Regions from separate parts of the Virgibacillus sp. JSM 102003 genome, predicted to be linked through region 4. Evidence: predicted binding sites of a transcription regulator. Region 4 holds the regulator's gene; each other region holds the start of a gene.
The links. Region 4 encodes LexA, which represses DNA repair genes until DNA is damaged. Its sites were predicted from a motif close to CGAACATATGTTCG; they were not measured.

Region 1: a site for LexA is predicted at 3,578-3,591, ahead of uvrB (excinuclease ABC subunit UvrB). Genes of this name have one in related genera too.
Region 2: a site for LexA is predicted at 1,824-1,837, ahead of ACE1TG_RS04020 (YhjD family protein). Genes of this name have one in related genera too.
Region 3: a site for LexA is predicted at 3,509-3,522, ahead of ACE1TG_RS00340 (DNA polymerase IV). Genes of this name have one in related genera too.

The regions. Positions count from the first base shown of each region.
Region 1 is NZ_JBHFQH010000005.1:202,359-208,391, forward strand. Features, by position in the region: gene ACE1TG_RS07710 (YkoP family protein) at 15-557, shown strand; gene ACE1TG_RS07715 (metallophosphoesterase) at 562-1,395, opposite strand; gene ACE1TG_RS07720 (MGDG synthase family glycosyltransferase) at 1,484-2,587, shown strand; gene ACE1TG_RS07725 (FixH family protein) at 2,693-3,430, opposite strand; gene uvrB (excinuclease ABC subunit UvrB) at 3,658-5,640, shown strand; gene uvrA (excinuclease ABC subunit UvrA) at 5,648-6,033, shown strand, end outside.
Region 2 is NZ_JBHFQH010000002.1:303,649-309,681, reverse strand. Features, by position in the region: gene lepB (signal peptidase I) at 9-560, opposite strand; gene ACE1TG_RS04025 (TVP38/TMEM64 family protein) at 679-1,326, opposite strand; gene ACE1TG_RS04020 (YhjD family protein) at 1,855-2,244, shown strand; gene ACE1TG_RS04015 (competence protein ComK) at 2,192-2,713, opposite strand; gene ACE1TG_RS04010 (hypothetical protein) at 2,846-2,998, opposite strand; gene ACE1TG_RS04005 (fatty acid--CoA ligase family protein) at 3,117-4,655, opposite strand; gene lplA (lipoate--protein ligase) at 5,364-6,033, opposite strand, start outside.
Region 3 is NZ_JBHFQH010000001.1:62,053-68,085, forward strand. Features, by position in the region: gene rnz (ribonuclease Z) at 1-494, shown strand, start outside; gene ACE1TG_RS00335 (aldehyde dehydrogenase) at 509-1,879, shown strand; gene ACE1TG_RS00340 (DNA polymerase IV) at 2,241-3,491, opposite strand; gene ACE1TG_RS00345 (M20/M25/M40 family metallo-hydrolase) at 3,677-4,804, opposite strand; gene ACE1TG_RS00350 (acyl-CoA carboxylase subunit beta) at 4,826-6,033, opposite strand, start outside.
Region 4 is NZ_JBHFQH010000004.1:3,881-9,913, reverse strand. Features, by position in the region: gene ACE1TG_RS05480 (MerR family transcriptional regulator) at 1-128, shown strand, start outside; gene glnA (type I glutamate--ammonia ligase) at 161-1,498, shown strand; gene lexA (transcriptional repressor LexA) at 1,548-2,171, opposite strand; gene ACE1TG_RS05465 (YneB family resolvase-like protein) at 2,457-3,095, shown strand; gene ACE1TG_RS05460 (DUF896 domain-containing protein) at 3,185-3,418, shown strand; gene tkt (transketolase) at 3,516-5,519, shown strand; gene sirA (sporulation inhibitor of replication protein SirA) at 5,741-6,033, shown strand, end outside.

The sequences.
Region 1 (6,033 bases), on a different contig from region 4:
GAAGGGGAAATTAGATGAAGAGCTATATATTGGGTGTCTGGAATGCAATTGATCCTATTTATTATAATGTTTCGAGACTTCGCTACGTACCTGACAATCATAAGCGCAATACTTTATTTCGGGTCAGGCTTACAAGGTACAAGGGGGCAGAAGTCATACTTAAAGATGGAACAATTATTCAGAAAAATGACCTGCTATTAAAGATACATTTGCATAATGTAAGGATGTTAAGTGATTTAAAGCCAATCAGCAGTGACATTAAGCGAGCGGTTCTTTTTTATCACTCGATTAAAGATACGCTGCCTATCCTATCCCGATATGTTCTTTCTCATGAAAAACATAAAGAAATCAAAGGAATAATAGGAATTACGACATTATATCGTGGTGCAAATCGACTTGGCTTTGAAACGGTTCCTATAAAAAACTCCTATTACCGACTTTATAAGAAGGTGACATTTCTGCCAATAAACCATATAGCGAATGCATCATACCAGGCAACACCAGCATATTTGTTTATGTCAAAAGAAACCTTGCATGAAAAATATAGTGTGCAATAGATTATTAACCAGCTTGTGACCCAATAGCAACATCATGAAAAGTTATTTCAGGTCTGCTGCCAACACGGATATTCAGGCCTGTTTGACCAAGACCTTCACTTATATAAAATGGTCTGCTGTTATGCATATGCAGTCCTTTTATTACATTACTGCGCGCAAGTTTACCCAATTTTGCAAGGTGATATGCCTTCGGGTAACAAATTTGTCCGCCATGAAAATGACCAGCCATTAAATAGTCAAACACATATTCATGCATTTCAAGGACAACAGTAGGATCATGTGTCAAAACAATATTTCTGCCCTTTTTAATTTGCTGATAGGCAAGGGGAATGTTACTCCGATTTGTACTGTAATCGTCAATTCCAATAATATTTATTGCTTCGCCGTTTACTGAGATAGTCTCACTTTCATTCTGTAATACATGTACATTATTATCCTCAAGCAATGATTTAAGATCATTCAAGTCATCACTTTTTAGCACATAATCATGATTTCCGAATACCGCATAAGTCCCATATACAGGCTGGAGGCGATTCAATACACGCAGATATGGAAGTAATTTTGGTATTGAGCGTTTACGGTCCAGGAAATCACCGGTTAAAGCGATTAAATCAACAGTTTCATTCTCCAGCTTGTGTGCCAGTTGGATGGGGGTTAACGAGATGTTTTCAAGGTGTAGATCAGATAGGTGAAGAATCGATAATGTTGAATCCTGTTTTATGGCTGACTTAGACGCAATATTGATTTTATTTATTTTAATATCTTTCGTATTTTTAAAAGCTTTAAAAACCAGAAGGCAACTTGAAAAGATAATGATAGTAATAAATAGATAAGTCATCAGAATACCCCTTTCTCTCACGAATAAAAGTATATCATGCTGACGGTGACTCTATCATTGGTAATTGAAGCCAAATGGAGGCAATGAAATGAATCAGAAAAAGGCTTTATTTTTACCCTTTATGCAAATCCCTACTGGACATCATCATGTTGCTGATGCACTGATAAATGAGATTCAAACGTCTCATAATGATATTATTTGTGATAAAGTAGATATTCTATCGTATAGCTATGGAGGAATGGAGAAAGTCGTATCAACTACATATTTAGCATGGATTAGAAAGTTTCCGGATGTATATGACTGGCTTTACAAACAGGCTGCATATAAAAAAACATCCCCGCATAGCCGTCAGTATTTGTATGAAACAATGTTTACTTATTTTTTAAAACGATTAACTAATCAGCAAAATCCCAGCGTTTTATTCTGTACACATGCACTTCCATCGAATATTGCAAGTATCTTAAAAAAGAAAAAGAAGCTGCAATCCATTACGGTAAACGTATATACGGATTTTTTTATAAATAGAGTATGGGGAATCGATGGAATAGATTATCATATGGTTCCAACGATTGATGTAAAAGAATACTTGTTGAAAAGAGGGGTCCCTTTAAGCCGGATCTTTGTAACAGGTATTCCAATTCATTCGGAATTTCATCCGAAAAAGAACTACCAATCAGCAAATGAAGGAATATCAGTATTAATAACGGGCGGAAGTTTGGGGGTTGGTGCTATCAGTAAATTGCTACATTATTCTAATTCGGACAGGATTCATTATTACGTTTTATGCGGAAAGAACAAAGTATTGTACGAACAGCTACTAAAAGAAGACAAGCCAACTGTAACACCGCTGCCATATATAACCAGTAAAGGAGAAATGAATAGATTATATGATAATGTTGATGCAGTATTAACAAAGCCCGGAGGAGTCACAATCAGCGAATGTTTAATGAAGCGGAAACCCATATTTGTTTATGATCCATTACCTGGACAGGAGAAAATTAATGTTGAACAGTTGAAACGAATAGGCGTGATATCTTCGATTGATTTTGAAGACAATCTATTGGAACCGCAAATCCTTGAGTTCTTTTGTGATGAAAAAAGACAGTGTGTCTACAGACAAAAGGTTGATGATTATCATCGGAACTTAGACGAAAGACCACTGTCACTGTTAATTGAGGAAATACTGCAATAATAAGGTTAGCTGTACCAGCAATTGTTTTTTTGTCAGCAGTAGACTTTTTTACTAAATAACTATGCCATTCACCAAAAAGGCTTGGCGAATGACAGGTTTTCTGATTTACTGTACTTCAGCGGTGAACTCTTTATGGCCATGGATCTCCTCTTTTTTGACATGGACATTAATTGTATATGTTCCGCTGTTTTTAAAGGTTGTAGTAGTCTCATATGTGCCAGAAGATGTTTCACTCATGTCAATCCATTCATGTTTCTCGTTATTTTTTTGCCAGATTTCCAACGTTACGGAAGCTTTCTCCAAGATTTCTTCTTTCTGTAACACTTTAACCGAAAAATTGGCTTCTTTTCCAACTGTAACTTTCTCAGGCTGCTTTAAGTTTATAGACAAATGTGAATGACTCTCGTCTGACTCTTTTTTATTTTTATCTGTTTTGGTAGTTGCTTTTACATCACCAATGGATATCTTCTCTTTTGGCATGGTATGCATGGTACGGGCAGTAACGTGTGACTGGACATGGTATACACCAGCTTCATCAAATGACTTTTGCACAGTATATTTGCCGTCACCACTGTGTTCTGCTGCAATCATTTCACTTTTATCTTTTAATCCTTCTTTCCAAATTTCAAATTCCACTTCACTGGCATCCTCAACAGGTTTGTTATCCTGCGTAACTGTCACAGAAAAGGTTACATCCTGCTCTTTGTCAGCTTTTTTTGGGACTTCCAGTTTAGCATTAATCGCCTTTACGACATCACCAGTTGTGCCTTTATCAGTTTCTTCACTTTGACCACATGCTGTCAGAACTATTATGATGAATAGAAATATCATCATTTTTTTCATGTATAAAACCCTCTCTTAAAGCTATGCTACCCTGATTATAAGACATCTGACTTAGCGAAACAATATATTACGTGTGAAACCTTTGTGAATGATTTTTCATAGTTTTTAACGGGTAGAATGTAATAGTAGCCAGGCAAGCAAAAAAATCGAATATTTGTTCGCTTATATGTTAAAATTAGATAATAAATATGGTAAACTAGTAAGCATGATGAACGGAGGTTTGCTTTGTGGAAAATCAATTTGATCTTGTAGCACATTATGAACCAAGTGGTGATCAGCCACAAGCTATAAAGGAAATAGTAGAAAAGGTGAAATCCGGGCAGCGTCATCAGACGTTACTTGGAGCAACGGGTACCGGGAAAACATTTACGGTATCAAATGTTGTTGAGGAAATTAACCGTCCAACGCTTGTAATCGCACATAATAAAACGTTGGCAGGTCAATTATATAGTGAATTCAAAGAATACTTTCCAAATAATGCAGTTGAATATTTTGTCAGCTATTATGATTATTATCAGCCAGAAGCATATGTACCATCAACTGATACTTTTATTGAAAAAGATGCTAGTATTAATGATGAAATTGATAAACTGCGCCACTCAGCGACATCGGCTTTGTTTGAGCGGCGAGATGTTTTAATTGTTTCAAGTGTTTCATGTATTTATGGCCTAGGTTCACCTGAAGATTATGAAGGTCAGGTACTCTCATTAAGAATGGGAATGGAAAAAGATCGGGATCAGCTATTACGTGATTTGGTTGATATACAGTACGCTCGAAATGACATTAATTTCCAACGGGGAACTTTCCGTGTTCGTGGTGACTCTGTTGAAGTAATCCCTGCTTCCAAGGAAGAACATTGTATTCGGATTGAATTTTTCGGTGATGAAATTGACCGAATTCGTGAAGTGGATGCTTTAACTGGTGAAATAGTAGGTGACCGTGAACATGTGGCAATTTTCCCTGCTTCCCACTTCGTTACACGTGAAGAGAAGCTAAAAAAGGCAATTGTTAATATAGAAGCAGAACTTGAAGAACGCTTAAAGCAGCTCCGTGCGGAAAATAAATTACTGGAAGCGCAACGACTGGAGCAACGCACGAATTACGATGTGGAAATGATGCATGAAATGGGATTCTGTTCAGGAATTGAGAACTACTCGCGGCATTTAACTTTTCGTGAAGAAGGAGCAACACCCTACACATTACTCGATTTCTTCCCGGACGATTTTTTAGCTGTTGTAGATGAATCACATGCTACACTTCCTCAGGTACGCGGAATGTACAAAGGTGATAGAGCGCGTAAACAGGTGTTGGTTGATCATGGATTCCGCCTGCCGTCAGCGCTTGATAACCGGCCATTGATGTTTGATGAATTTGAGAAGGCGACAAATCAGCTAATATATGTTTCGGCAACGCCTGGGCCATATGAGATAGAGCATTCGCCTGGGGTAACCGAACAAATTATTCGTCCGACCGGTTTGTTGGATCCAAAAATCGATGTACGGCCAATTGAGGGTCAGATTGATAACCTGATCGAGGAGATTAATAAGCGTTCAGAGCGAAATGAACGTGTCCTGGTAACAACATTAACGAAAAAAATGTCAGAAGATTTAACGGACTATTTAAAAGAAATTGGAATTAAGGTAGCATACTTACATTCTGAAATAAAGACGTTAGAGCGAATTGAAGTTATACGAGATTTACGAGTCGGTAAATATGACGTCCTTGTAGGTATTAACTTGTTACGTGAAGGACTTGATATACCTGAGGTTTCATTGGTAACTATTTTGGATGCGGATAAAGAAGGATTCCTGCGTTCTGAACGATCGCTAATCCAGACGATGGGTCGTGCAGCACGGAATGAAAATGGCCAAGTTGTGATGTATGCTGATCGTATTACAGAATCGATGCAGTTAGCCATTGATGAGACAAATCGCCGTCGTGAAAAGCAAATGGCATATAATGAAAAATACAACATCAAGCCAACAACTATTCGAAAAGACGTACGTGATGTTATCAAGGCGACTGTAGCATCTGAGGAACAGGAGAGTTCTTCAGAAAAAACGAAGAGTATTGCGAAATTATCTAAAACAGAAAAATCTAAAGTTATCGAGAATATGGACAAAGAAATGAAAGATGCAGCAAAAGCACTTGATTTTGAGAAGGCTGCGGAGCTTCGTGATATAATACTTGAACTTAAAGCGGAAGGATGACCTGTTCATGCCAAGTAAATCAATAAAAGTACAAGGTGCCCGTGCACATAATTTAAAAAATGTAGATATAACCATTCCTAAAAATAAACTTGTGGTCTTAACAGGTTTATCTGGTTCAGGCAAATCCTCGCTTGCCTTTGATACAATTTACGCAGAAGGGCAGCGACGTTATGTAGAATCACTCTCTGCTTATGCACGTCAATTTTTGGGACAGATGGATAAACCGGATGTTGATTCGATTGAGGGATTATCACCAGCCATATCAATTGATCAAAAGACAACGAGTAAAAATCCTCGTTCAACAGTCGGAACTGTTACAGAAATTTATGATTATCTGCGTTTACTCTATGCCCGTGTGGGGCGACCAACATGTCCGAAACATGGTATTGAAAT
Region 2 (6,033 bases), on a different contig from region 4:
AATTATAGTTAATTGCCGAAGCTTAATTGCATTTGGGAAAATGGCCAATACGTTATATCTACCTTCCCGACAAGTTTATTAACCGATACAAAACCAAACGTACGGCTGTCTAAACTAGATTCACGATTGTCCCCCATAACAAACAAGTTCCCTTCTGGTACTTTCGTCTTCCCAGTCTTTTCCTTCAGTGTAAAGTCTTTTGTATATGGCTTTATCTCATCCATCTTCTTTAATGGTTCCAAAAAGTTTTCTTTTACATACTTTCCATTTATAAAAAGCATATCATCCTTGTATTCTATTTCATCACCAGGCAGCCCAATAACTCGTTTCACATAATCATCTTTTTTGCTTGCATGGAACACAATAACATCAAAACGATCGACATCCTTCAAATCGTATACCACTTTATTTACCATTAACAGGTTTCCATCATAAAGGGTTGGTTCCATCGATTCACCGTCAACAACATAGCTTGCAAATAAAAAAGATCGAAAAAGAAACGCCAATGCTATTGTTAATAAAACAATAGGAATAATTCTGCGTAAATATTTTCTTTTCATTCAAATTTCCTCCAGGGTATTTTCTTTGCGGTTTAGCTGAAGCACCAAAACTTTATATAGACGCTTACGCTTCTGCTTTTCTCTCTGTCTAGCATACCCCGTTCTGATAATTTCTAACCTAATCTCTTTCGGATATTTCTTTGATTAATGCTTTTCGTTGTAAACGGCGCTCAATATATTTACCGATAAGCCAAAATGATACAATGCATATCCCAACAACTATCGTTTTCACCGGTTCTTTTGCAAATTCAAATATACTTGACCCTACATAAGCTATGGAAAATATCATGACAGATTTACCAAGCAATACTGCCAATATAAACTGTTGAATACTTATATTGGATAACCCCGATACAACATTAATCACCGACGATGGCGAAAAAGGAAAACACATTAACAGAAACAACGGCCCAAACCCTCGCCGTTCAACCCAGCCAGTAACCTTATGTACTTGTTTATTGTTACGGATTGCTTTAAAAAGTCGCTTATCACCAAGTCTTCGTATGATTAGAAAAACTAAAATAGCTCCAATCGATGAACCCGCCCATGACAGCAAAAAACCCTCCAGTAACCCGTATGCCGCTGCATTCGCAAACACAAAAACAACTAACGGCAGAAATGGCAAAAATGCCTCAATGAAAGGTAACACAATCCCTGGCAGTGGCCCTAAACTCTCATATTCATTTAATAGTTGCATGATATAGTCATCTAACTTATCTTCCTGAAGTAATACCTTAAAATTAGCTATAAAATATAACAGATCCATTAATGAAGTCTCCCCTAATCATCTATCAACAAAATACACACCCTAATTCACAAAAGCGGAAGCGCCTGTCTAGCGACGTATGGACTGTGCCAAGCGCTGCGGTAGGTCACGTTGCCGCGCAAAGCAGCGGTCTTAGTCGATTTTCCCTTTCCCAAAGATAAAGAATACACGTAGAGCGAAAGCTGCCCCACAGGACGTGGGGTAGTTGATGCTGCTACAGGATGTGTTGTGTTTTAGTCGAACATCCTTTACTTCTTATCTTAAACACGGAGAGGGAAGTCCACTAGGCGCTATGTACTGAAGCTAGACGTAGCTGATGCGGTAGTTCAGTTATCCAAGCACTCCCATTTTATAAATTCTTATGCAACAAGTTTATCTACTTTTATTTTAAATTAAACCTCATTATCTGGAAAGCAGAAATAAAGTTTTTGGCCTCTTTCTTTTCACCTGCAGATTTTTTAGTGTATTTTTCATACATTTTATCATATAATAATTACAGAACATGCGTTCGATTAATGGAGGGTTATCATGCGCTATCTTAATGAAGAAGAATTACAGTTAGCTTCACGCTTTCTATTCCTTTCGATGGCAATGGTTGTTATTCAACAGGATATTCAACACGTCCAGCAAGGAGCTTTTAAAATTAAAGAACCTTATATTGAGCTTTTGGAAAAAATGAATTCAGAAGCAGCTAATGAGCGAAGGAAATTACGAAAATTGATGGAAGACGGGAGAATACAAGTAGTGACATTAAATAAGAACGACTCCTTTTCTTCGTTTTTATTTATTTGCAAAGGTCGGGAAGAAAAACGTAATTATTTTAATCCTGCCATTCGCAAAAAAGTGGAACTAATTGTTCAGGAACTTATGCAAAAGGCTCTGCCACCACATCAGCATTCTGTCTCTGCAAATACTTAATGCGGTTATCCAATAAATAGCGATATTGTGCAGTCCGATGTACCTGATTGAGCATCGATCCGTGAGATACTTCCAGAAGAATAGATTTGCCATTATTGAATACTACTTTGGTAAACCGGTCCGGCCCTTTTAAAACCTGATCAATATGAGAATGTGCAATCCATGAACACTTTGGATTTGTTGGTGCAATTGTGGGAAAGAAATACATGCCACTGGTAGGATCAATCGATATGGGAGCTTTATGTGTGATTCCACAAATATCGCGGGTGCCGTCCTGACGACCTCGCAAACTGGATCCGAAGAACTTGCAAGCATAATCGATGACTTTACTTGGAGACTGTTGAACAAAATACTCTTCCTGTTCTTCTAAAACAGTTGTATTGGTATTTCCGTTTTCATCATGCTTTGCTATAACTGCCATGGTAAGAGGAGTTACTTCGTGCGATGGAAAATAAACTTCATTTAACATATTATCTTCATCCTTTCATAATTAAATGAAAAGAAAGAGGCTTATCTATAATTTACCAAATTCCGAGTAAAAAGTGTATTAAAAATTTAAATTTTCAACAAATTATTAACGAAGTTCACATTTTAGACATAATTAATCAGTTGAATCTGGTGAATTGTCACTATTGCCAGTATTTTCGTCAGTTATCTGTTCCTTTTCCCCACTTTGGTCCAGTTGTGCATGAAAATCTGGATTTAAAATTGTAAAAGTAGCTAACTCAGGCGTGTCATTATTTTTTTTCATCACTAACAAATCCTTTTATTTTTAGTATTCCAGGATTTGAGCCCAAATATACTTAGCATGAGGGCCATAACATAGAGAAGAGATGCCCCAGTATCCAGAACATCTCTTTTCTCTATAAATTCTACTGTTCTACTTTATCACGCAAATTCTTTCGCAAAATTTTGCCTGTCGTATTCTTTGGTAATTCATCCAAAAATTCAATTTTGGATGGTACTTTATATTTTGCTAAATGACCTTTGCAAAAGTCTAATAAAACATCTTCATTTAAGGAGGGGTCTTTTGTAACGACAAAGCATAGTACCGATTCACCGGTCTCAGAGTGAGGTGTACCAATTACTGCTGCTTCAGCTATACTTGGATGCTGATATAGCACTTCTTCTACTTCTCGAGGATAAACATTATACCCGCCGACAAGAATCATATCTTTTTTCCGGTCAACAATGTAAAAATATCCTTCATCATCCATTCGAGCCATATCTCCAGTGTGAAGCCAGCCATCTCTTAATGCCACAGCCGTTTCTTCATCAAGTTTATAATATCCTTTCATCACATTTGGCCCACGAACAGCTAATTCGCCGACTTCACCTGCCTCAACTTCCTCACCAAATTCATCAACAACTTTGTTTTCGACATTTATAATACTCTTACCAATAGAGCCAGGTTTTCTAGGCTGATCCAATGGATTAAAGCAGGTAACTGGTGATGCTTCAGACAGCCCATACCCTTCAGAAACTTTTGCATTAAACGCTTCTTCAAACTGGCCAAGTAAAGCAACAGGCATCGCTGCCCCGCCGGAGATACAAAGACGGATTCCAGTAAATGCTGAAGTATTACCTTCTGCACTTTGAAGCAGGTAATTATACATTGTTGGTACCCCTGCAAAAATCGTTGCTTTGTGATCAACTGCTATCTTAAATACTTCCTGCGGCGAGAATTTTGGCATAATCAATACAGTCCCGCCATTCATTAATGGTGCATTCAACGAAACGGTTAGGCAAAAGACATGGAACATCGGCAACGCTGCTATAACGCGATCCTCTCCATTAATTGTTAAATAATCGGCTGTATCCTTTGCGTTCGAATAGATGTTTTTATGAGATAACATTGCACCTTTTGGCTTACCAGTAGTTCCTGACGTGTACAAAATGATCGCTGTATCATTGTCACTCATTTGTGGTCCATCAAATTCCAGACTTCCTTCCTGTACCAGTTGAGTAAACGATTTCAATTTAGCCGATAATGAACTTTCCTCTAACGAAATACCCGCGCCACTTTCGCATGATATATAGTGCTTCACACTTGGAACCTGATCAGCAATAGCTTCAAATTTCTCAAGTAGCACATCCATAGTAATGACAGCTTTCACATCACCATTCTTCAGTATGTAACTCATTTCAGGTGCTGTATATAACGGGTTAATTGGAACGACGACTGCTCCCATACGAAGCGCACCATAAAGTGCAATTACATAATATGGGCTGTTTCCAACTACCAGAGCAATATGGTCCCCCTTTTTATAACCCATTTCTTTTAATCGTGAAGCAAATTTTGTAACAGATCCTTCCAGTTCCATATAGCTAGTCTCGTTATCCTGAAATACATATGCAGTTTTGTGCGGATTCTCTTTAGCTGTTATGGATAATTGTTCTGTTAAGTTCACTTTATATCCCCCTATATAATTGATATGAATGAATAATCATTCATTTTTATAATAAAATTTATATTAATTATAAAATACAGAAAACGACAAATCAAGTGAAAGCGCTTGCTGATTCATTAAAAAACGAACCTCCCAGCAATAAGTAGTTTTGGCGTATAATTCCAATGGTTAACAATAGATATAAACTGCGAAGTACTGATTGGGTGCAGTAACACCGCTACGGAAATACACTTCGCGCACCTATGGCGGCTGTTGAGCCCTCTTCGTGCTAACGCACTCAGATGTCTCATCTAGGCCTTTCCTCCCCCAGGAGTCTACGTGTATTTCCTGCGCTAGGATTTGCTCATTATAATTTGATAAAATAACAAAATATACATTTTGATGGAAAAAGAGTAAAAATTTTCAAACCATTTAAACTAGCAGCTGGAATACGCGAGACTCCTGTGGGAAGAACAAGCTAGGCGAGACCCCGCAGGCGAGGTACGAGCTGAGGAGGCTCGGCACTTGCCCACGGAAAGGGAGCATATTCCAGCTGCGTGGTTAGAGAAACTTACAAATTTCACTCGTTCGCAGCATTTGCGTTAGAAAACTTACGAATAGAGCCCAAAAAAATTACCATCAATCTGCAGTACAAATTGATGGTCACTCATATCCAATTTTAATGTTTTAGATTTGTGGTTGGTAACGGAAACCCGATATCACTGTTTATTAGTATAACAAGTTGATAAAGTCTTCTTTAGAAATTTTGCCAAGGTAATGTGGTACGTCAACATCGTTTAATGCCTCTTCAATTGCTTTTCGCTCATGACGAACACCAACAAGCTTATCTTCAATATCGCGAACTTCACCAATTCCGAAGAAATCTCCGTAAATCTTACAGTTTTCAATCGTTCCATTCTTCACATCCAAACGAACGTCGACAAGTCCTGCATCAAATTTATGTGATTCCTGTATGTTGAATTTAGGTGATTTTCCATAGTTCCAATCCCATTTCTGATAACGTTCCTCTGAAATTTTATGGACATTTTCCCAATCTTGTTCCGTTAACTCATAGCGTGGCACATCTTTTACATCTTCTACGTCGAATACATAACGTAAAATCATTCCTTTAAATTCGTCCATTGTGATTTCTTCTTCCAGGAACTCAGAAATATTTGCAACACGACTGCGAATAGATTTAATTCCTTTAGATTGAATTTTTTCCATTTTAACATTTAAAGCAGAAACAACATTTTCAATTTCTGAGTTGAACATTAATGTTCCATGACTAAACATGCGTCCTTTTGTCGAAAACATTGCATTACCGGAAATTTTACGTCCATCTGCAGCAAGGTCATTTCTTCCTTGTAATTCTGCTGGTACACCTAGTTTATTTAAA
Region 3 (6,033 bases), on a different contig from region 4:
GTTATGGATTTCGTATTGAAGAAAAAGATAAACCCGGCGAACTGTTGGTAGACAAGTTAAAAGAGTTAGGTATTGAGCCAGGTCCTATTTATCAACAAATAAAGAAGAATGATGTGGTAAAAACACAAGAAGGACAGGTTATTCATCGCCCTAATTTTCTTGGTCCCGACAAAAAAGGGCGTGTTATAACCGTTTTTGGTGATACTCGGTCAACACATCAATTTAAAACATTTGCAGAAGGTTCGGATGTACTTGTACATGAGGCAACATTCGACGTTTCAAAAGCAGACTTAGCACAGGAATACTTTCATACCACGACTAAAGAAGCTGCCTCTCTTGCAAAAGAGGCAAATGTCAAAAAGCTCGTATTAACGCATATATCCTCACGCTATCAAAAAGAGGATTTTGAAACCCTGGCAAAACACGCACAAGAGATTTTTCCGAACACAGAACTTGCTTCTGACTTTTATAAAGTTACGGTAAACTCTAGATAAAAGGAGTGCTTTACATGGAACAAATTGAAAAACTAGTGAAAAGCCAGCGAGATTTTTTTCATAATGGGAAAACGTTGGAGTATTCTTTCCGCAAAAATCAGTTAAAAGCTTTAAAGCGTATGCTGAAAAAGTATGAACAGGAAATATATCGGGCACTGAAGGATGACTTGAACAAATCCGAACATGAAACATTAACGACTGAACTAGGGTTTCTGTACTCGGAAATTGATTTTGCCATAAAGCAGCTAAAAGACTGGATGGAACCGGAAAAGGCTGATGCACCAATTACCTACAAAGGGACAAATAACTATATTTACAAGGAGCCATATGGAGTTACATTAGTTATCGCACCATGGAACTATCCACTTCAGTTAGCAATTGGTCCAGCCATAGGCGCGATTGCGGCAGGAAACACAGTTGTAATAAAACCATCCGAATTTACGCAAGCTACCTCTTCATTGCTTGCAGAAATGCTCAATGAAACTTTTAACCCTTGCTTTTTTACAGTAGTAGAAGGTGCAAAAGAAACCAGTCAGCAATTATTGGAACAACGATTCGATTACATCTTTTTCACTGGTAGTTCAGCTGTTGGTAAAGTCGTTATGCAACAAGCAAGTAAGCATTTAACTCCGATAACATTGGAACTGGGTGGAAAGAGCCCTGCTATCATAGATAAAGATGCGAACATTGACCTTGCTGCAAAGCGGATTGTATGGGGGAAATTTACGAATGCAGGTCAAACCTGTGTCGCACCAGATTACCTGTATATTCATGAAAAAGTAAAACCAAAATTGTTAAAAGCGATGGAAAAACATATCAAAATATTTTACGGTAAGAAACCACTTCAAAACGATGACTATACTCGAATTGTACACAAAGAACATTTTAATAGATTGCAAGCATTCCTGGCTGATGGTGAAGTCGTATATGGTGGCAGTGCAGATGAAGAGAAGCTGTCCATTGAACCCACTATTTTATATAATATCACCTGGGATCATTCGATTATGCAAGAAGAAATATTTGGTCCGCTTTTGCCAATGCTAGCATTTACCGAACTTGATGGTGTCATTTCAGAACTAAAACAGATGGACAAACCACTAGCACTCTATTATTTTGGAGAAAAAGAAAAATCTCAACAAAGCATACTAAAAAATGTATCCTTTGGCGGCGGATGTATTAACGATACACTTTATCATCTAGCTAATCCACACCTTCCATTTGGTGGTGTTGGCAGTAGTGGAATGGGTGCATATCATGGTAAGTATGGCTTTGATACATTTACACACAAAAAAAGCATACTGAAACAAACAACTAAGTTTGATATGCCGTTACGATATCCCGGAAGCAAAATTGCTCATACACTGGTGAAAAAAATTATGAAATAAATGCATAAATAAATGTGTGGCGGATCCTCGTTCCGTTATTTCCTCGAAAATCATCATTTTAGGCTTGGGTTCGGATCCTCATTCCGCTATTGTCATTTTTGCCACAAATTTGGCTGATCTTTTGCTATTAGCGGAACGAGGATCCGTCTCGTCCTTCTGAGAGCACTTTTTCTGCCATTTAGCGGAATGAGGATTCACCTCGACTGTGTGGCGGATCCTCATTCCGTTATTTCCTCGAAGATTGGGTGAGGGTCCTCATTTCGAATGGCAATACATTGTAATTACTTAAAAAATAAATTAATGGAACCAGAATCCACATTACTGATATATGTGAAAGAAAACATGATTCAGCATGGGGATATTATCGCTTATAGTCATCCAAAAAGTCTTTTTGAAAGCTTGTCCGTGGTTGTTCGTCCTTACCTTCCTCTATCTGCAATTGCTTAAAAGGATTCTTCCCATATTTTTGGGATAGCTCATCAATAACAGTATATAATTTTTCCTTACCTGCTTCTTCTTCATACGTAAACAAATCAAGCTGTTTGGCGATATTTTGCTTTTCATCAACGTCCTGAACCGTAATGCCAAGCAATCGGATAGGGTCCAAATTCCAGTGCTTTTGAAATAATTCGTTAGCAATGTGCAGTATGTCTTCCTTTGAATCAATAAAACCCTGCAATTTTTTACTTCGAGTGATTGTTTTATGATCATAGTAGCGAATCATAATCTGTACACTACGTCCAGCTGCTTGTTTTCGTTTCATGCGACGTTCTACGTTATCTGTCAGCTGATGCATGAGATTACGAATTTCAGCTTCATTCGTAGTGTCTTCCGGTAGGGTTTGTGAGCTGCCTATGCTTTTAAATTCATGGATAGCCTCAGGGTCAACGGGACGAGTATCAATACCGTTTGCTCTATTTTTTAATCGTTCTCCATTTATCCCAAGCACACGTTTCAGTTGATAAACATCTCCTTTTGCCAAATCACCAATTGTTTTTACATCAATTGCTCGTAATTTTTCAGCGGTTTTATCACCAACACCATACATTTCTTCAATTGGTAGCGGCCAAAGTTTTTGGGATAAGTCCCGTTTTCGCAGAATTGTAATTCCTAATGGCTTTTTCATATCAGATGCCATCTTTGCTAAAAATTTATTTGGTGCAATTCCAATACTGCACGGGAGATCTAGCTCTTGATGAATTTTTTGCTGCAAGTTTTGAGCAATCTCAATAGGAGTTCCGTGATGTTCACTCTCGGTTATATCCATATAACCTTCATCAATCGAAACTGGCTGCACAAATGGTGTTATTTCAGCAAGCATTTTAAACATTTCCTTTGACGCCGTACGATAACGTTCAAAATTTGGACGTAAAACGATTAACTCAGGACACAGCTTTTTAGCCTGCCATAACTGCATTGTGGTCTTTACACCTTTGGCTCTGGCCTCATAGCTGCTTGTCACAATTATCCCTTTACGTTGTTCAGGATTCCCGGCAATTGCTACAGGCTTACCTTTTAGTTTTGGGTTATAGGCCATTTCAACAGAAGCATAAAATGAGTTCATATCTAAATGAAAAATAACGCGGCCTTTTTTAGGATACCATTGTGACATACATATTACATCCTTTTAGAACTGTTGTTTGTACCAATAGTATATCATACTAATAGAAAACTTGGCTTATCGCCAAGCATAATATAGATAAGCCTTTGTTGCACTTATGCAGTAAGAAAAGATTTATACTTCCATAACTGCCAAAAAAGACCCCTTTTGCTAAAAGAGGTCTTCATCCTAGTTACTTACTTGTTTGAAACTTCTTGTACGATAGCAGTGACTAGTTCTGTGATTTTAACTAATTCATCTACAGGGATTCGTTCACTGGTTGTATGAATCTCTTCATAACCAACTGCAAGGTTCACAGTAGGAATTCCAAGTCCAGCAATTATATTCGCATCACTTCCGCCGCCACTTTTCTTTAGGCTACTTTCACGACCGATTGTTTTTGCTGCACTTCTGGCAACTTCGACAACTTCATCCCCTGCTTCATGCTTAAAGCCTGGGTACATAATTTTCACATCGACGTCAGCACTTCCACCGTATTCATCAGCAGTATTTTCAAATGCATCTTTCATCTTCGCAACTTGTTCTTCCATTTTTGCTGGAATCAATGATCGCGCTTCAGCCAGGATTTCGACATGATCACAAACAATATTCGTTTGCTTACCACCTTCAAAGCGTCCAATATTCGCAGTTGTATCATCGTCAATCCGGCCAAGAGGCATTTTGGAAATAGCTTTGGCTGCCAGCGTAATTGCTGAAACTCCCTTTTCTGGAGCAACACCAGCGTGTGCAGTTTTGCCTTTCATTACAGTAAATAATTTGGCTTGGGTTGGTGCTGCAACAATAATATCACCCACTGTACCATTGCTGTCTATTGCATAACCATATTTTGCATTTAGAAGAGAGCCATCTAAAGCTTTAGCACCGACAAGACCTGACTCCTCGCCTACTGTTATGACAAACTGAACGTCACCGTGTTTAATATTATTTTCTTTTAGTGTCTGAATGGTTTCCAGGATTGCGGCTAAACCGGCTTTATCATCAGCACCCAATATGGTTGTACCATCAGATTTAATATAACCATCTTCAATTGATGGTTTAATTCCTGTACCAGGAACGACAGTGTCCATATGGGAAGTAAAGTAAATTGGGTTTACACCTTCTTTATTACCTTTCAGCGTACAAATCAGGTTTCCTGCCCCATGACCAGTTTCATCTTTACTATCATCTTCTACTACATCTAAACCTAAATCGGTGAACATTTTTGTTAGTACTTCAGCAATTTTAGTTTCATGTTTCGTCTCGGAATCTATTTGAACAAGTTCCAGGAATTGATTAATCACTCTTTCTTTATTTATCGATATCATAAATCGTTCCTCCTAATTTTATTACAGCGGGATATTACCATGCTTTTTCTTCGGTCGTTCTTCCTGCTTGTTATAAAGCATCTCTAATGCTTGAATTAATTTTACTCTCGTTTCTCTTGGGTCAATTACATCATCAATCATACCAAGTCCCGCGGCAACATAAGGATTAGCAAACCTTTCACGGTACGTATGAATTTTTTCCTGACGAGTTTCCTCTGGATTCTCGCTATCGGCTATTTCCTTTGCGAATATAATATTGGCAGCACCCTCTGGCCCCATAACTGCTATTTCAGCATTTGGCCATGCATAAACCAAATCTGCTCCAATTGATTTACTATTTAACGCAACATAAGCGCCGCCAAAGGCTTTACGTGTAATCACTGTAATTTTTGGAACGGTTGCTTCTGAATATGCATAAAGAATCTTTGCGCCATGCCTGATTATACCGCCATGTTCTTGTTTAACACCCGGGAAAAATCCAGTTACATCCTCAAAAGTAATCAATGCAATATTAAATGAATCACAGAATCGAATAAATCTTGCTGCTTTATCACTTGAATCAATATCTAAACCACCTGCTAAATATTTTGGCTGATTGCAAACAAGCCCAACTGTTTGACCATTTACACGTGCAAATCCTACAACAATATTTTTAGCAAAATCTTTATGGATTTCATAGAAGCTATCTGGATCAACAACTTGCTCAATCACACGTTTTACATCATAAGGCCGTGTAGAATTAAATGGCACAATATCAGTTAAATCAGGGCGTGTTTCATCATTCAGTTCAGTCTCAGTTAATGGGGGTTTTTCCTCATTATTAGCAGGTAAGTATTGTACTAAATCCTTCACTGCATCTAGAGCCTGTTCTTCACTTCCCGCTTTAATATGAGCATTTCCGCTCTTTGCATTATGTACATGGGCCCCGCCAAGTTCTTCTGACGTGATCTGCTCACCAGTAACTGTTCCAATTACCTTTGGGCCGGTTATGAACATTTGTGACGTTTTTTCTACCATAATGACAAAATCTGTTATCGCAGGTGAATAAACCGCACCTCCCGCACTCGGACCCATAATAACTGATATTTGTGGTATAACACCTGAGTAAATGGAGTTTCGGTAGAATACCTGACCGTAACCATCAAGCGATGATACACCTTCTTGAATACGAGCTCCACCCGAATCGTTTAATCCAATAAAAGGAACACCGTTTTTAGCAGCAAGATCCA
Region 4 (6,033 bases):
ATGAAAAAGCTAAACCTCAGATATCAGATCGTCAATTACGTACAATGCTGAAGAATGAGTTAATGGATGCAGGGAGAATGGGAAAGTCGAGCATGCGTCAAGGAGAGCTTTCTCGATTTTTTCACTAAATATATATAAAAATATACTAGGAGGCAGTTAGATGAGTTCAGATTTTACCAAAGAACAAATTATGAAGAAAATAGAGGAGGAAAATGTCCGGTTTGTCCGCTTGCAATTTACAGACATGCTTGGAACAATCAAAAATGTTGAGATTCCACTTAGTCAGTTGGACAAAGCCTTAGATAATAAGATGATGTTTGACGGTTCTTCTATTGAAGGATTTGTTCGTATTGAAGAATCAGATATGTACTTATATCCTGATTTAAATACATTTGTGGTATTTCCATGGACTTCTGATAAAGGGAAGGTAGCTCGTTTTATTTGCGATATTTATAATCCGGATGGTACGCCATTTGAAGGTTGCCCGAGGTATAATCTAAAACGAAACCTTAAGAAAATGGAAGATTTAGGTTTTGATGCATTTAATATTGGAACAGAGCCAGAGTTCTTTTTATTCAAGCTTGATGAAAAAGGTGACCCGTCAATGGAATTGAATGACCGTGGTGGTTACTTCGATTTGGCACCAACCGACCTTGGAGAGAATTGCCGAAGAGATATTGTGCTTGAGTTGGAAGAAATGGGATTTGAAATCGAGGCATCGCATCACGAAGTTGCACCTGGACAACATGAAATTGATTTTAAATACTCTGATGCAGTTAAGCATTGTGATGACATTCAAACATTTAAGCTTGCAGTAAAAACAATTGCAAGGAAACATAATCTGCATGCAACATTCATGCCTAAACCATTATTCGGAGTAAATGGATCTGGAATGCATGTTAATATGTCTTTATTTAAAGATGGTGAAAATAGCTTCTTCGATACAACAGGAGATATGCAGCTTAGCGATGTCGCTTACCAATTTACTGCGGGTGTCATTAAACATGCTACAAACTTTACAGCTGTTACAAATCCAACTGTTAATTCATTTAAGAGACTTGTGCCGGGATATGAGGCTCCTTGTTACGTTGCATGGTCTGGGACAAATCGAAGCCCACTTATTCGAATTCCATATTCGAGAGGTTTGAGTACAAGAATTGAAGTTAGAAGTGTTGATCCTGCAGCTAATCCATATATGGCCATGGCCGTATTACTTGCGTCTGGATTAGAAGGCGTCAGCAAGAAATTAACACCACCTACTTCTGTAGACCGTAATATTTATATGATGGATAAAGAAGAACGCGAGAAAAACGGTATAAAAGATTTACCTGCAACACTTATGGATGCGTTAGAAGAACTTCAAAAAGATAAAGTAGTTACCGATGCATTAGGCGAACACTTATACGAACACTTTATAGAAGCAAAAGAAATCGAATGGGACATGTTCCGTACGACTGTTCACCCTTGGGAAAGAGAACAATATCTATCAACATATTAAAGGCTATATAAAAAAGGCTTTCGTCATTTTAATGACGGAAGCCTTTTTCTTATTGAATATTACGGTATAAGCCGATTACCTTACCTAGAATTGTTACATTTTGATAGATGAGAGGATTCATTGTGGCATTCTCCGGCTGCAAACGTATTTGATTTTTTTCTTTAAAAAATCGCTTTACAGTTGCCTCGTCTTCATCAGTCATTGCTACAACAATTTCTCCGTTTTGTGCAGTATTTTGCTGTTTAACAATTACCATATCCCCATCTAAAATGCCAGCTTCTATCATACTTTCACCCTCAATAATGAGAACAAAAAGGTTATCATCAGGTCCGGCACTGGAACTAGGTAATGGAACGAATTCTTCAATGTTTTCTACTGCGGTAATTGGTATCCCGGCAGTAACTTTACCAATAACTGGTGCATATCTTGCTTCTTCTCTAGGAATTTGACTTTCTTCAGATAGATCTAAAACCTCAATAGCTCTAGGCTTAGTAGGGTCTCTTCTAATAAAACCTTTACTTTCAAGCCTTGCCAAATGCCCATGGACAGTTGAACTTGAAGCAAGTCCGACTGCTTCTGCAATCTCTCGAACTGATGGCGGATAACCTTTGCCATTCACTTCTTCTTTAATATAATCAAGTATTGTTTCTTGCCTTTTAGAAAGTTTATTCATCTATCATACACCTCGCGCATAGGATTTATTAATGATAGTTTATCACCTATTTTTGGAAAAAGCAAACATTCGTTCGAAAAACTGTTGACAAGATCGTATGTTCGTATATAATGATTAATAGAGGAAGATGCGAACAGAAGTTCTTATTATAAAAAGGAAGGACTGATTAATATGTTTGAAAAAGTAACAAAAACAGATATATTTTATTTAGTTGCTTTTACTTTGGCGTTAGGTTTCTTGTATTTCTCCATGATAACCAGTGCATAGCATAAGGAGCGTATAAAATTGAATGCAATAATCTATTGTCGTGTAAGTACCGACAAAAAAGTACAAGAGACATCTTTAAATAGACAGAAAGAAGAGTTAATGGCTCTTGCGAACAAACATCAGCTTACCGTTGTAGATTCTATTGAAGAACAAGAGAGCGGGTATGAGATAAATAGAGATGGTATTTTTCAGATGCTTGAGTCTTTTTCCGAAAAGAAGGCTGAATGTTTGTTAGTACAGGATGAAACGAGGTTAGGGCGGGGTAATACTAAAATTGCCTTGTTTCATCAATTACAAAAATTAAATATTTCCATCTATACAGGTATACAAGGTGGAGAAATTGAGTTGTCAGAATCAGATTCAATGGTTCTGCAAATAGTCGGTATAGTAGAAGAATACCAACGTAAAATCCATAATACGAAAATTAAGCGCGGTATGAAAAAGGCAATAGATGGGGGATTTGACCCAAGTGAAAACCTATCAAATCGTCACCATGCTCCTGGAAGAGAGCGAAAAGAATTTCCAATAGAAGAAGTTGTCCGAATGAGACAAAATAACTTAACATTTAAGGAAATTACAACTACATTAAATGGTTTAGGTCATCCGGTTTCCAAAGCAACAGTACACCGGAGGTATCAGGAGTTTCAAAAAACTTGAATCTAATATCCATGTAAAGTAATATAAAAAAGCAAGGACATTAAATATTGTTCTTGCTTTTTAAGTGTTTTTCTAGGAGGTTTTTAAAGGTGATATCAAAAGATAAATTGGAACGTATAAATGAACTTGCGAAGAAATCAAAAGAAAAAAAGTTAACTGAGCAAGAAAAAACAGAGCAAAAAGAGCTTAGACAGGAATATTTAAAAAATGTACGAAAATCATTTAAAAATCAGTTTAAATCCATGACTGTAATGGATAAGGAAGGAAATGATGTTACTCCTGATAAAGTACGTGATTTACAGGATAGGAACAAAAAACATTAAGTCTAAAACAATTTTAGTTTATTACTTGTTACACGATATGTTTCATTATAGAATAAAAAGGGATGTTAACAACTTTTAAGTGGAAAGGGGAATTTTTTTGTCACATGATATCGAACAATTATCAATTAATACGATACGTACACTAGCAATTGATGCAATAGAAAATGCAAACTCCGGTCATCCAGGCCTGCCGATGGGGGCCGCTCCAATGGCTTATACCTTATGGACTGATTTTATGAAACAAAATCCAAATAACTCAAAATGGTTTAATCGTGATCGATTTGTGTTGTCTGCTGGGCATGGATCCATGCTATTATATGGATTGCTGCATTTATCAGGATATGATGTAACAATAGATGATCTGAAGTCTTTCCGTCAATGGGATTCAAGAACACCAGGACATCCAGAAGTCCATCATACAGACGGAGTAGAAGCAACAACCGGACCATTAGGACAAGGTCTTGGGATGTCTGTTGGAATGGCAATTGCGGAAGCACATCTTGCAGCAAAATATAATCAGAATGACATATCAATAATTGATCATAATACGTATGCGCTTGTAAGTGATGGCGATTTAATGGAAGGTATTTCACATGAAGCTGCTTCCTTAGCAGGTCACTTAGGCCTTGGAAAGCTAATTGCATTATATGATTCAAATGATATTTCATTAGATGGCGACTTAGATCGAGCATTCTCCGATAATACGGAAGATCGTTTTAAAGCTTATGGATGGCAAGTTCTGCGTGTAGAAGATGGTAATGATTTAACCGCTATTCGAAATGCGATTAATGAAGCTAAACAAAATACCGAACAGCCTACCTTAATTGAGGTGAAAACTGTTATCGGTTATGGTTCGCCAAATAAATCAGCTTCTGCAGCTTCCCATGGCGCACCACTTGGTGAAGATGAAGTTAAACTGACAAAAGAGTATTATAAATGGTCACATGATGATTTCCAGGTTCCTGATGAAGTTTATGCTGACTTCAAAGACAAAATTGGAAATGATGGCGAGAATGCTGAAGATAAGTGGAACAAGCTCTTTGAAACATATAAAGAAAAGTATCCAGAGCTTGCAAGTGAGTTAGAACTGGCAATGAATGGTGACTTACCTAAAGACTGGGACAAGAATCTTCCTAGCTATGAGGCAGGAAAAGATTCAAGTGCAACACGCGCTTCTTCTGGTGAAGTACTTAATGCAGTCGCCGATGCAGTTCCATATTTCTTTGGTGGAAGTGCTGACTTAGCAGGTTCTAACAAAACGACAATTAAAGAAGAAAATGATTTCTCCCGTAAAGACTATGCTGGAAAAAATGTTTGGTTTGGCGTACGTGAATTTGCCATGGCAGCTGCAGTGAACGGGATGGCGTTACATGGAGGGCTGAAAGCTTATGTTGGGACATTCTTTGTGTTTAGTGATTATATGCGCCCGGCAATTCGTCTTTCTTCAATAATGAATGTACCTGTGACATATGTGTTCACACATGATTCAATTGCAGTTGGTGAAGACGGCCCAACACACGAACCAATTGAACAGCTACCATCATTAAGAGCAATGCCAGGGTTATCACTAATTCGTCCCGCTGATGGAAATGAAGTTCAAGCTGCATGGCGTTTGTCACTGGAATCAAAAGATAAACCAACGGCACTTGTATTGACAAGACAAGGCTTACCTACATTAGAAGCCACAAAAGAGCATGCCTATGAAGGTGTGAAAAAAGGTGCGTATGTTGTAAGCAAATCAGAAAAGGAAACACCTGATGCGCTATTACTCGCAACAGGTTCAGAAGTGCAACTGGCTGTTAAAGCAAAAGACGCACTTAAAGAAAAAGGAATTGATGTCAATGTTGTGAGTATGCCATCATGGGATCGTTTTAATGCACAAAGTGAATCCTATAAGAATGATGTACTTCCACCTAATGTTAAAAAACGATTAGCAATAGAAATGGCATCACCATTTGGTTGGGAAAGATATGTTGGTGACCAAGGCTCCATATTAGGAATTGATGGATTTGGTGCATCTGCAAAAGGTGATAAAGTTATTGAAGAATATGGCTTTACTGTTGATAACGTTGTTGACCATGTAGAATCACTATTAAAATAAGCTTGACATTATAAGATGGCCCTTACTGTTAGGGTCATCTTAGTTTAGCGGTTAAGAAAGTATAAATACATGCATAAGTGGAACTAAGGCGATTCGCCAAAGGCTTGGCGAATGCCAAGTTTTCTAATCTTATCGACAAAACTAGTGCTTGTTTGCAACGCGGTATGACAAAATTTTAAATTAAAATGCGTATAATTGAAGGTAAATGAGGAGGGATTTTGTTGAATCATTACTCTATTTACTGGATAAAAGAAGAATTTGCGCATCACTTTTTTCATAACAGTGAAGTCTTATATCGTTTTATTAAGGAATACCAAAAAAATAAAAATAGAGAAGATCTAAAATGTCAATATGAGTATATTACAATGGACTTTCCAAAATCATCTTTAATCTCTCATATCACAAATAACCACCCAAATAGTAGTTGGATGAGAGCAGAAGGTGACCGACTTAATATTTACAACGATATACAATATATTTCTTTACATATACAGAAAAAAAAGATAAACTTTCG